Regions from separate parts of the Aquitalea sp. USM4 genome, predicted to be linked through region 1. Evidence: predicted binding sites of a transcription regulator. Region 1 holds the regulator's gene; each other region holds the start of a gene.
The links. The regulator sigma-54, encoded in region 1, starts transcription at its own class of promoters, with help from an activator protein. The targets are predictions, from matches to a motif close to CTGGCACGCTTCATGCTT.
Positions count from the first base shown of each region.

Region 2: a site for sigma-54 is predicted at 2,466-2,483, ahead of DKK66_RS17805 (ammonium transporter). Genes of this name have one in related genera too.
Region 3: a site for sigma-54 is predicted at 2,363-2,380, ahead of DKK66_RS04125 (dicarboxylate/amino acid:cation symporter). Genes of this name have one in related genera too.

Region 1 covers NZ_CP029539.1:764,459-768,665, forward strand. The annotation lists gene lptA (lipopolysaccharide transport periplasmic protein LptA) at 1-391, shown strand, start outside; gene lptB (LPS export ABC transporter ATP-binding protein) at 388-1,119, shown strand; gene DKK66_RS03545 (RNA polymerase factor sigma-54) at 1,123-2,547, shown strand; gene hpf (ribosome hibernation-promoting factor, HPF/YfiA family) at 2,619-2,945, shown strand; gene ptsN (PTS IIA-like nitrogen regulatory protein PtsN) at 3,067-3,531, shown strand; gene hprK (HPr(Ser) kinase/phosphatase) at 3,524-4,207, shown strand, end outside.
Region 2 covers NZ_CP029539.1:3,875,900-3,880,106, forward strand. The annotation lists gene DKK66_RS17800 (hypothetical protein) at 1-212, opposite strand, end outside; gene DKK66_RS17805 (ammonium transporter) at 1,116-2,360, opposite strand; gene DKK66_RS17810 (GFA family protein) at 2,623-3,036, opposite strand; gene DKK66_RS17815 (hypothetical protein) at 3,310-3,900, shown strand; gene DKK66_RS17820 (hypothetical protein) at 3,968-4,207, shown strand, end outside.
Region 3 covers NZ_CP029539.1:879,812-884,018, forward strand. The annotation lists gene DKK66_RS04120 (type II asparaginase) at 1-874, opposite strand, end outside; gene DKK66_RS04125 (dicarboxylate/amino acid:cation symporter) at 1,040-2,308, opposite strand; gene rpoD (RNA polymerase sigma factor RpoD) at 3,141-4,207, opposite strand, start outside.

The DNA.
Region 1 (4,207 bases):
AGGCAATGTCGTCATCATCCAGGGCACACTCAAGCTCAATGCCGACCGCGCCACGGTCACCCAGGACAAACAGGGTAACCAGACCATGCAGGCCACCGGACGCCAGGTCAACTTCCGCCAGAAAATGGACGGCAAGAACGAATGGATCGAAGGCCAGGCCAACCAGCTGGACTACAACACCGTCACCCACGTTGCCGTGCTCACCGGCAATGCCCGCGTCAAGCGCGGCAGTGATCTGGTCATCGGCAATGTCATTACCTACAACACCGAAACCGAAATGTATGAAGTCAGCAGCGGTGCCAGCAGCAACGGCGGCCGCGTGACCGCCATCATCCAGCCCAAGCCCAGAGACAACAGCCCTGCCAAGAAAACGGACGGAAGCACTCCATGAGCGGCCCCAGCATCCTGAAAGTGGAGCGCCTGAAAAAGCGCTTCAAAAAACGTACGGTAGTGAAGGACGTCGCCCTGCAGATCCAGAGCGGGGAAGTGGTCGGCCTGCTTGGCCCCAACGGTGCCGGCAAGACCACCAGCTTTTACATGATCGTCGGACTGATCGGTGCCGATGAAGGCGAAATCACGCTGGATGGCAACAGTATCACCCACCTGCCCATTCATCAGCGCGCCCGCCTTGGACTGGGCTATTTGCCACAGGAAGCTTCCATTTTCCGCAAGATGACGGTGGAAGAAAACATCACGGCGGTGCTGGAAATTGCCGGTTACAAGGGCGACAAACTGGAGCAGGAACTCAGCCTCCTGCTCGACGACCTCAATATCGCCCACCTGCGCGAAAGCAATGCGCTGGCACTGTCCGGTGGCGAGCGCCGCCGGGTGGAAATCGCCCGCGTGCTGGCCACCCGCCCACGCTTCATCCTGCTGGACGAACCGTTTGCCGGGGTAGACCCGATTGCCGTCATCGACATCCAGAAAATCATCACCTTCCTGCAACAGCGTGGCATTGGCGTATTGATTACCGACCACAATGTGCGTGAAACCCTGCGCATCTGCGATCGCGCCTACATCATCAGTGATGGTTCGGTACTGGCTTCCGGCGAGCCGGAAGAACTGGTCAACAACGAGAAAGTGCGCCAGGTTTACCTGGGCGAGCACTTCCACCTGTAAGCCATGAAACAGTCACTACAGCTGCGGGTCTCCCAGCAACTCACCCTCACGCCGCAACTGCAACAGTCCATCAAACTGTTGCAGCTGTCCACGCTCGACCTGCAGGCAGAAGTCGAACGCTTCTTGCTGGACAACCCCATGCTGGAACGCGGCGATGAGCCGCCCTCGCATGACAGCAGCCCGGCAGAAACGCCGGCTGCCCAGGAAGAATCCACCAGCACGGCGTCGGACAGCAGCGATGGTGACAACAGCCAGGACGCCAGCAATGGCGAACTCACCGACTGGGGCAGTGGCAGCCGCCGCAACGACGGGGACGATGAATTCGACCCCATGCTCAACGTACCCTGCCCGGTCAGCCTGCGCGAACACCTGCTGGCGCAGCTGGGTGAACTGACCCTGCCCACCCGCGATCAGGCCATTGTCCAGCTGTTGATCGAAGAACTGGACGACAACGGTTTCCTGACTACCGATCTGGAAGAACTGGCCAGTAATCTGCCGCTGGAACTGGAACTGGAAACCGATGAACTGATGGTCGGGCTGCGCCTGTTACAGCAATTCGACCCTCCCGGCATTGCCGCGCGCAACCTGGCCGAGTCGCTTGGCCTGCAACTGGCCCGTTTGCCCGCCAACGAGCCCGGCCATGCACTGGCACGCCAGATTGTGGCCGAGCACCTGACGCTGCTGGGCAACCGCGACTACACCCGCCTGAAGCGCATTCTGGGCGTGGATGACGAAGCCATCCGCGAGGCACAGCAACTGATCGCCCGGCTGACCCCTCACCCGGCGTCCGGTTTCGGCGGCGAAGACGTGCACTATGTCATCCCGGATGTCACCGTGCGCAAACGGCGTGGTCACTGGGTGGCTGAACTCAATAACGGTGCGGTACCGCGCTTGCGCGTCAACCAGCTGTATGCCCAGATGCTGTCGGAAAACCGCGCTGGCGCAGGCGAACTGACTGGCCGGCTGCAAGAAGCCAAATGGCTGGTCAAGAACATCCAGCAACGATTTGACACCATTCTGAAAGTGTCAGAAGCTATAGTCGAAAGACAGCAAGCGTTCTTTGAACACGGTGAAGTCGCCATGCGGCCGCTTATCCTGCGGGACATCGCAGACGAACTTGGCCTGCATGAATCGACCGTATCACGCGTCACCACGCAGAAATACCTGCTTTGCCCTCGTGGTCTGTTCGAGCTGAAGTATTTCTTTGGCAGTGCACTGGAAACCGACAGCGGCGGCGAATGCTCGGCAACGGCCATCAAGGCGCATATCCGCCGCATGATAGACGGTGAAAACCCGGCCAAGCCACTTTCGGACAGCGCCATTGCCGACGAACTGGGAAAGCAAGGGATTCAGGTTGCAAGACGCACCGTTGCGAAGTATCGTGAAGCTATGCAGATACCGCCGGTCAATCTGCGCAAGGCATTGTGATTCACGCCTTGAAGTATATCCGCTCGCCCGGCCGACCCGACCGGGCAGTCAACACAAGAAGGAGTTAGGGTATGAACCTCAAAGTAACCGGTCTCCACCTCGAAGTAACCCCGGCCATCCGCGAATTCGTGGAAACCAAGCTGGAACGCATCACCCGTCATGTCGATCACGTGATTGACGTTGCTGTCACCCTGTCGGTAGACAAGCTGGTGCACAAGGCGGAAGTGAATGTTCATCTCTCCGGCAAGGATATCCATGTAGAGGCCACCGACTCCGACATGTACGCTGCCATCGACGCGCTGATGGACAAGCTCGATCGCCAGGTACTCAAGCACAAGGAAAAACAAAGCGAACACCGTGCAACAAGCCCACAGGTTCAACAGGAAGCCAGCTTGTAAACATTAAGTATTCGATGCGGGAACCCGGCGGGTTCCCGTTTTTATTTGCTCGGAGCCTTTTTCATTTTGATGAAGGCAACGTAGAATTGGCCAGTTTCTGTAGCCGCGTGCAACCATTCCTATGAGCCTGATTGGCAAAATCCTGACACAGGATCACATCCTCCCGGACCTGGATGTCGCCAGCAAGAAGCGCGTCTTCGAGCAGGTGGGCCTCCTTATCGAAAACACCCACGGCATCGCCCGCAGTGAAATTTTCGACTGCTTGTTTGCCCGGGAAAAACTGGGCTCCACCGGCCTTGGCCAAGGGGTGGCCATTCCGCATGGCCGTGCCAGAGGGCTCAAGGAAGCGGCGGGCGTGTTCATTCGCCTGAAGAACCCGATTCCTTTCGATGCGCCGGATGGCAAGCCGGTACAAAGCCTGTTTGTCCTGCTGGTGCCGGAACAGGCAACCGACCTGCACTTGCAGGTACTCTCGGAACTGGCACAGCTGTTCTCCAGCAAACAGCTGCGTGAACAACTGCTCAGCGCAAGCTCGCGTGCCGATCTGTACCAGCTGCTCACCGGATGGAATACCAACCATGCCTAGCATTACCGTGCGCCGGTTGTATCAGGACAACCAGCAAAAGCTCAACCTGACCTGGGTAGCAGGAACCGGCGGCGCGGACAGCCCCATCGGCAACGATGAACAACGCCCCACCCTGGCCCTGGTCGGCCACCTGAATTTCATTCACCCCAACCGGGTGCAAGTGCTCGGTCTGGCCGAGGTGGACTACCTCAACCGGCTGGAACAATCCGCCGCCAAGACCGCGCTGGACCAACTGTTCCACAAAACCATGTCGGTGGTGATGGTGGCCAATGGCCAGCCAGTGCCCAAACTGCTGCGCGACTACTGCCACACCCACAATGTGCCGCTGATGAGCACGCCGCTGGAAAGCCCCTACCTGATGGATGTGCTGCGCATCTATCTGGCGCGCGCACTGGCGGTTTCCACCGTGTTGCATGGCGTGTTTCTGGATGTGCTGGAAATCGGCGTGCTGATCATGGGCGATTCGGCCATGGGCAAGAGCGAACTGGCGCTGGAACTGATTTCCCGTGGTCACGGCATGGTGGCCGATGATGCGGTGGAACTGTACCGCATCGGCCCGGAAACCCTGGAAGGCCGTTGCCCGCCGCTGCTGCGCGACTTTCTGGAAGTGCGCGGCCTGGGCATCCTGAATATCCGTACCATTTTTGGCGAAACCGCCGTGCGTCCGAAAAAGGTG
Region 2 (4,207 bases), 1.2 Mb from region 1:
GCAGACACCAGCTCGCCATGCCAATCAGCAGCAATAATAATTTGGTTTCTATAAGGAATTTTAGTGGCAATCCGCCTTGCAGCGTGATCAACCGTCCAGACTCCGTCTGTTTCGATCGGAGTGGATGCAAATGCACGATACATTGCCTGCTCATACTGCAACAAACGTGACTGATCATTTAAATCCAGCAAACCCACTTCGAGAAGCGACATATCAATAACCCAGAATAGTGTTGCAACAGTTGAATTGACTTTCATCTCAGCAAAGCAAAACAGCACCCATTCAATACCATAAAAAATTTTCAGTCCACCATCCTAAAAGACAGATTAATCAACAAGTCCCAAGTCATTTGATTAAAATCAAGCAAGCCGACACTAAAATGATCGCACAAAATATACAAGCCACCACAAATGCCAATAAATCTCCATCAGAAAAAAGCCAAAACAAATACAGAAAATTATATTTCAAATTCAATCTTGATATTTTTCAAACAGTGAATACAAAAACCAATGCGCACTCGACAGACTCACGCACCACAAGAAAGCACCAGCCTTATTTCAAGGCACGATGAAATAATCAAACGAATGGACACAACCCACCGAATGCTTATTCAAAAGCACAACAGGAAATAAACAATGAAGAATTCAAGGAGCAGTAGCCCAAACAGGCTGGAGGGAGACAGAAGAGCAATTGCGGCAACAAGATGAGGGTGCCCCATACCGCGAGCAGCTACAGGCATGGCAGACAGGCAGGACAGCCGGGAGAGGAATCAACATGGAACAGCAAACCAGGCCTTGAGAATACCGGCTTGCTGATTCGGTGAGACAGGCCACCTGGCTACATCAGCCAAGGCACCGAAGATCGTGCATGAATTGGCCAGGTTTCAGCCCCGAAGAGACTCGGTGTAAGACCGCAGCAAAACCAATCTGTTTCGCAGAGCCCCCGCAACATAGCGGGAAACTGCGGCCACACACGGGGGCAGGACAGGCTGCATTAGCGGTAATGCAGCCTGCACGCGGCACTGCCAAACAAGGCCATGCCCAGGTATTACTCAGCGCACAGGCTGAAACTGGAAGCACCCGTGCGCCACGCAGAAGAAAAGCGGCAAAGCAACATCACAAGCTGCCGCTGTAAGCCTCCTCACCATGCAAGGTCTGATCCAGCCCGGTTTCCTGCGTATGCTCGTCAATCAGCACCGGCGTCATCTTGTTGATCAGCCACAGCATGCCGTAGGTAAAGCCAAAGGCCCACAAACCGGAAACCACCGCAGCTACCACCTGCTTCCACAGGAAATCCGGATTACCCATCAGCAAGCCGTCAACGCCCGCCGGGTTCCAGGCCTTGCTGGCAAACACCCCCAGCAGCAATGTCCCCAGCAAGCCGCCCACCCCGTGCACGCCCCATACATCCAGCGCATCATCCCAGCCCAGGCGGTTTTTCAGCTGCACCGCGTAGTAACACACAACGGCGGCTATCACGCCGATGACGGCAGCCGTACCCAGCGACACATAGCCCGCCGCTGGCGTAATGGTGGCAAGGCCCGCCACCGCACCCGTCAGCAAACCGATGAACTTGGGCTGCCGGGCATGCGACCACTCCAGGAAAAACCAGGCCGTACCGGCAAACGAGGCGGCAACATCGGTATTGAGAAAGGCCGATGCGGTGATGTAATCCACCCGCAGCTCGGACCCGGCATTGAAGCCATACCAACCAAACCACAGCAAGCCGGTGCCAAGGGCAATCAAGGGCACATTATGCGGCTTGTTTTCCACTACCGAGCGCCGGCCCACATACAGTACCGAAGCCAGTGCGGCAAAACCGGCAGTGTTGTGCACCACGATGCCACCGGCAAAATCCAGCACGCCCCACTTAGCCAGCAGGCCGTCCGGACTCCAGATCATGTGGACAAAGGGGAAGTAAACCAGCACCAGCCAGCCGGTAAGAAACAGGAAATACGCCTTCACCGTCACCCGGTTGGCAAAAGCACCGGTAATCAGCGCCGGGGTGATGATGGCAAACATCATCTGGTAAGCCACATGCACAATCAGCGGAATACCTGCGTCATTGCCGGTGTACATGGTGTTGAGGGTAACGCCATGCATGAAGGCGTAATAAGTGGGGTCGCCGACAATGCCATGCCAGCTTGGCCCGAAGCACATGGAATACCCGAAGGCAAACCACAGCACCGTAGTCCAGCCCAGCGACATGAAGCTCTGGGCCATGATGGTCAGCACATTCTTGCGGCCCACCAGGCCACCGTAAAAGAAAGCCAGTCCGGGCGTCATCAGCATGACCAGGCTGGCACACAGCAGCATGAAGCCGGTATTGCCCACATTAAGAGGCGGGATTGGAGCAGTCATCGTTCACATCCTTATCCATAAATAATTAATTACTAATATTTTGTGGATCGAATGCTGCGCTCAGGCACGATAGCCCTGTTTGCTCCAGATCAAAAGAATGTGCAGGGGCAGGAAGGATGGCAGCTGGCCATCAATTGCGCGGCCTGTGACCTGTTGTCGTTGGCATTACAGCGCCCGTACGGGGGGCTTGCCCTGCCCTCTGTCGTCAACAAAGCAGCCGATAGATGGCAGCACAGGCCACCCTCTGGCCAAAGTTGACCGCTTAAGCTTGAGCGGCGCCTTGTTTTTTAGGCAGTTCCGGGTTCATGAAATCCCACTCTGCGGCGCTTGCCACATGGAAATCCAGCATTGGCCGGTATCGGGATGTTTCATTCAAGGTCCCGGCCTTGATACCCAGCACATCGGGAAGATGGCTGAACCTGGCAAACAGCTGGGAGCCACAATTGGGGCAAAAGCCACGGCTATGCGCATTTCCGCTATCCGACGTGGAAACAAAAATACGGGGCTCGCCGTGGATCACCACTTTGCTTGCCGGAAAAATCATTGCCGGAACATAGGCACTACCGGATGTGCGTTGGCAATCCTTGCAGTGGCAATTACCGGCAAACAGCGGATCAACATCCACCGTGTAACTGATTTGGCCACACAAACACTGCCCTGTGTATTTGGAACTCATATGCGACTCCATGCAGATGGGGGGTGGTGCACCAGCTGGATGCTGACATCAGCTTTTGGCTGCGGGCTGACATTCTAACACGATGTCATTTTTTCATTTGTGCAGTGCGCCCCCAATTCAACTCAAACACGACCCTGTAGCCGCAGAACGCTGCTGCTTTGGAAGTCACAGGCTTGTTTTGGCGAGGGTTTCAAGCTAGTCAGTACAGGCAAAAAATTACACTGCCCTGCCAGAGCAGTCGCACGTGCTGTCTACGTGTGGGTGATGATTTTCATGACAATGACTTTACCTGCCAAGCCAATGAAGGCTATAAATCCCGACATCCATATCAATGGTTTGCCGGAAACATGCATCCGGGTGAATCAAACAAGGAACGACAGGGCCAGCGTGACTTCAAAGTTTGCACCATTCAAAGAAGCAATCATTGGACAGCACATTACCCATGTATGGCGCGGCCATGGTTCAACCCTGTTCATTGAATTTGGCCGACTCACTCAGCGCACGAAGCGTGACGGCACACCCGGCCAGCCTCATGGAGAAATCACTCTCATGGTTGAGTGGAGCTGGCGCATTGAGAAAATGCGCTCGATTGTGGGGGGAAGCTGGAGCTCCGAGCGGCGATGGTCATCCATGCTCAAAAAATTAATTGGTGTTACGGTGCAGGACATTGAGCTGTTCGGGGAGATACCTGAAGTCAGGCTAACCCTCTCCAATGGCTTTCGGTTTCTCTCATTCATGACCGCTGAAGGGCAGCCCGGCTGGGCCCTTATTTCACAGCAGAGTCAATTGGGTACTTTACTGGTTCGAAAGGGCCGGCTTTTCTTAGAAAACACCAACATTCAAGGCCAATACGCAGAAAAATGAATACCTCAAAAATAATAGATGCACACATATCGATTCGCGTGTGACATCGGAAACTATCAGGATAACCATGACTGAACAACAGGAAGACTACATCCACTTATCCGTTTGCATCAATCAGCTGAACCATGCTTGGAAAACCCTAAACCTGGTCAAAAACACCAAGGACAATCCATTGTCAGGACCAGCATTTTGCTATGGACTAATTGAATATACAAGGGCATATACGACATCAAGAGGAACAATAAAAAGAAAACGAAAACTAGACCAGAAATGGATTCCATCTAAGTACTTGGCATTACACAATCGA
Region 3 (4,207 bases), 120 kb from region 1:
CGTCACGGATGGCAGGCATCATCTGGGCGGCAATACTGCCATCGCCCACACCGGCTTGCACGATGCCCTGGGCACCGGCAGCAATGTCGGCATCCATGGCCACGCGGTCCATGTTGGCGTAACCGTAAACGATGTCGACGCGCGGCAGGCTGTTCAGCTTGGAGATGTCAAATTCGGTATCCGCAGTGTTCTTGCGGGTGGACATGCGGTAGAAGTGCGGCTTGTTGTCCTGCATGTAACCCAGATAACCCAGTTCCGGCGTCTTGAAGGTGTCGGTAGTGGAAGTATTGGTCTTGGTGACTTCGCGGGCGGCGTTGATCTGGTCGTTCAGCGCAACCAGCACACCCTTGCCAACCGCATCCTTGCTGCCAGCCAGAATCACGGCGTTATACAGGTTGATCGGACCATCCGCACTGATGGCGGTGGACGGACGCATGGAGCCCACCACAACCACCGGCTTCTTGCTCTTCACCACCAGGTCCAGGAAGTAAGCGGTTTCTTCGATGGTATCGGTACCGTGGGTAATCACCACGCCGTCCACATCCTTCTGGGCCAGCAGTTCGTTCACACGCTTGGCCAGCTTCAACCACACTTCATTGGTCATGCTTTCGCTGGCGATCTGTGCAACCTGTTCGCCACGTACATCAGCCACCTTGGACAGCTCGGGCACGGCGGCAATCATCTTGTCCACGCCCAGCTTGGCTGCGGTGTAACCAATGGTGGTGGTACTGGTAGCGCCAGTACCGGCGATGGTGCCACCGGTTGCCAGAATCACCACGTGCGGCTTGGCCGCATCAGCCGCCTGGGCGGACTGACCACACAATGCAGCCATGACAGCTGCGCTGGACAACAACATTTTGAAGGTTTTTTTCATGTCTCTTCCTTTGTAGAAAGACAAGTGGGAGATGACGTTGCCGGGGAGCAACTCACTGCAGCGATCCCCCCGTCACCAGCTTGTCCGCCTGTATCGGCAGCTTTGGCTGGGCGGGGAGTCTCGCCTGATTTCTTATTTGTTCATGCGTGGCAGGGACGCCGGGGCTCAGGCCTGATCTTCGGCCAGGGCCGGGTTGGCATGTGCAGCTTCGGCATCGATATCGCCTTCCGAAGCAGCCACCACGGTAGTGGCAATGGCATTACCCAGCACGTTGGTGGCGGTACGGCCCATGTCCAGGAAGTGGTCGATACCCAGAATCAGCAGAATGCCGGCTTCAGGCAGGTTGAACATCGGCAGTACGGCAGCCACCACCACCAGCGAAGCACGCGGTACACCGGCAATACCCTTGCTGGTGATCAGCAGGATCAGCAGCATGGTGATTTGCTGGCCCAGGGTCAGGTTGATGTTGGCAACCTGGGAGATGAACAGGGCGGCAAACGAGGTGTACATGATGGAACCGTCCAGGTTAAACGAATAACCCAGCGGCAGGACAAAACCGGAAACACGTTCCTTGATGCCAAAGCGTTCCAGCTGCTCCAGCAGGGTCGGGTAAGCAGCTTCGCTACTGGCAGTGGCAAAACCCAGCATCAGCGGCATGCGGATGGTTTTGAGCAGGGCGAAGATCTTCTTGCCAACAAAGCCATAAGCAGCAGCAATCATCAGCATCCACAGGCAAGCCAGGGCCAGGTAGAAGCTACCCATGAACTTGGCGTACATGGACAGCACACCCAGGCCATCAGCGGTAATGGTGGAAGCAACGGCACCGAATACACCAACCGGGGCAAACATCATCACGATATTGGTGACGCGCAGCATGATGTTGGCCAGCTGTTCCAGACCCTTCATCAGGATGTCCGGTTTCGGGCCCTTGTAAGAAGCAATGGCAAAACCGAAGAACACCGAGAACACCACCACTTGCAGCACTTCGTTTTTCGCCATGGCGTCAAAGAAGCTGGTGGGGAACATGTGGGTGATGAAGTCCTTCAGGTTCAGCGCACTGGTCTTCAGGGCCGGTGCAGCAGCATCAGCCACCGGCAGGGTGTAACCCACGCCAGGTTGCAGGCTGTTGGCGAAAATCAGGCCCAGGAACAGGGAAACCAGCGAGGCACCCATGAACCAGCACATGGCCTTCAGACCAACACGACCCACAGAGCGGGAATCACTGCTGCCAATGCCATGCACCAGGGTGGACATCACCAGCGGCGCAATGATCATCTTGATCAGACGCATGAACACGTCGGTCAGGATGGAGAAGTAACCGGCAACATCTTTCAGTTGTTTCGGATCGGTAATCGAGGTGTGACAGCCGTAGCCGACTGCGATGCCCAGCACCAGGGCGATCAAGACCCACAGGGTAATCTTGTTGGTTTTCACGAGCGTTTCTCCAGAGTAACCCGGCTTTATGGCCGGTGTTGAGTACGCTCTATACAGCAGAAAGCGTGCCAAGAAAAATTCACATTTTTAGCACGTAAATACATGATTTTTATGAATAAAAATAAAAATACAATAGCATTGATTCGGAAATCCGAATGAAAGCTGAAAACAGCGTTTGGAAAACCGACCGGAATGGTGGCAGTGGATGCCGTGAAGGGGTTCTTGTGACCTGCTATCCGGAGAAAAGTTTCCGCACTGCAGCATCATCCGACTGCGCTATTGTCCGTTCATCGCCGCTGTTTCCTGCCGGCCCCGTCAGGGTAGTCAAGCGGTGGTGCCGGACATGCCCAAGCAATCGCCACATTTCTTGCAGGCATGAAAAAGCCGCTGTGAATGAATCACAGCGGCTTTTGATTTGGTGGGCCCCCCGGGAGTCGAACCCGGCACCAACGGATTATGCTTACCCGCTACGGCTTTCGCCGCCCCTTTCGGGTTTGTGGTCTGGACTGTCTCTTGTCTTTACGACCTGCCCGTACAGTCTCTACACGTTCTCTCTTGCGAGAGCTTCGCTCGGGATTGCCACGCCGCCACGGCAGCAGAGGTTTCCCCGAATTTGAGCAGTTCTACCAGGGAGCAGAGTCAACTTGCTCCAAGGCAACCCAATCAGTGCGCTCCGTACTCTTGCGAGTCGTAGGAGTTCACTTGTTAAGTCCGCTGCTCTAACCAAGCATGAGCTAGAGGCCCGAAGCTGCGCAGTATAACAGAATGAAATAAAAATCCCCAAGCCCTGATGCAAGCAGCTTGGGGATGCCGTCTTGAAAGACAGGCTGTATTACTGACCGCCCGGCTCGTTGTCCAGGAAGCTGCGCAGGCGTTCCGAACGGGTCGGGTGACGCAGCTTGCGCAAGGCCTTGGCTTCAATCTGACGGATACGCTCACGCGTCACGTCAAACTGCTTGCCCACTTCTTCCAGCGTGTGGTCGGTATTCATGTCGATACCAAAACGCATGCGCAATACCTTGGCCTCACGCGGAGTCAGGGTATCCAGCACTTCCTTGGTGGCGTCCTTCAGGCTGGAGTACATCGCAGCATCGGACGGTGCCAGGTTGTTCTGGTCCTCGATGAAATCACCCAGATGGGAATCGTCGTCATCGCCAATCGGGGTTTCCATGGAGATGGGCTCCTTGGAAATCTTCATGATCTTGCGAATCTTCTCTTCCGGCATTTCCATTTTTTCCGCCAGTTCGGCCGGGTCCGGCTCACGGCCGGTTTCCTGCAGGATCTGACGCGAAATGCGGTTCATCTTGTTGATGGTTTCGATCATGTGCACCGGAATACGGATGGTGCGGGCCTGGTCCGCGATCGAGCGGGTGATGGCCTGACGAATCCACCAGGTGGCATAGGTCGAGAACTTGTAACCACGACGGTATTCGAACTTGTCCACCGCCTTCATCAGGCCGATATTGCCTTCCTGGATCAGGTCGAGGAACTGCAAGCCACGGTTGGTGTACTTCTTGGCGATGGAAATCACCAGACGCAGGTTGGCCTCGATCATTTCCTTCTTGGCACGGCGCGCCTTGGACTCACCCGCCGACATCTGGCGGTTGATTTCCTTGAGCTCCTTGATCGGCAGCATGGCGCGATCCTGCAGCTCGGACAGCTTGGTCTGCTTCTCGATGATGGCGTACTTGAAGCGGGTCAGCGCCTCGCTCCAGGCCTTGCCGGAATCGATTTCGGTTTCCACCCAGGCGGTGTTGATTTCGTTGCCGGGGAATACCTTGATGAAGTGGGTGCGGTCCATGCGCACGCGCGTCACGCAGATATCCTGGATATCGCGTTCGAACGTACGGATTTCATTGACGCGACGGCGCAGCGATTCACACAGCGATTCGATCTGGC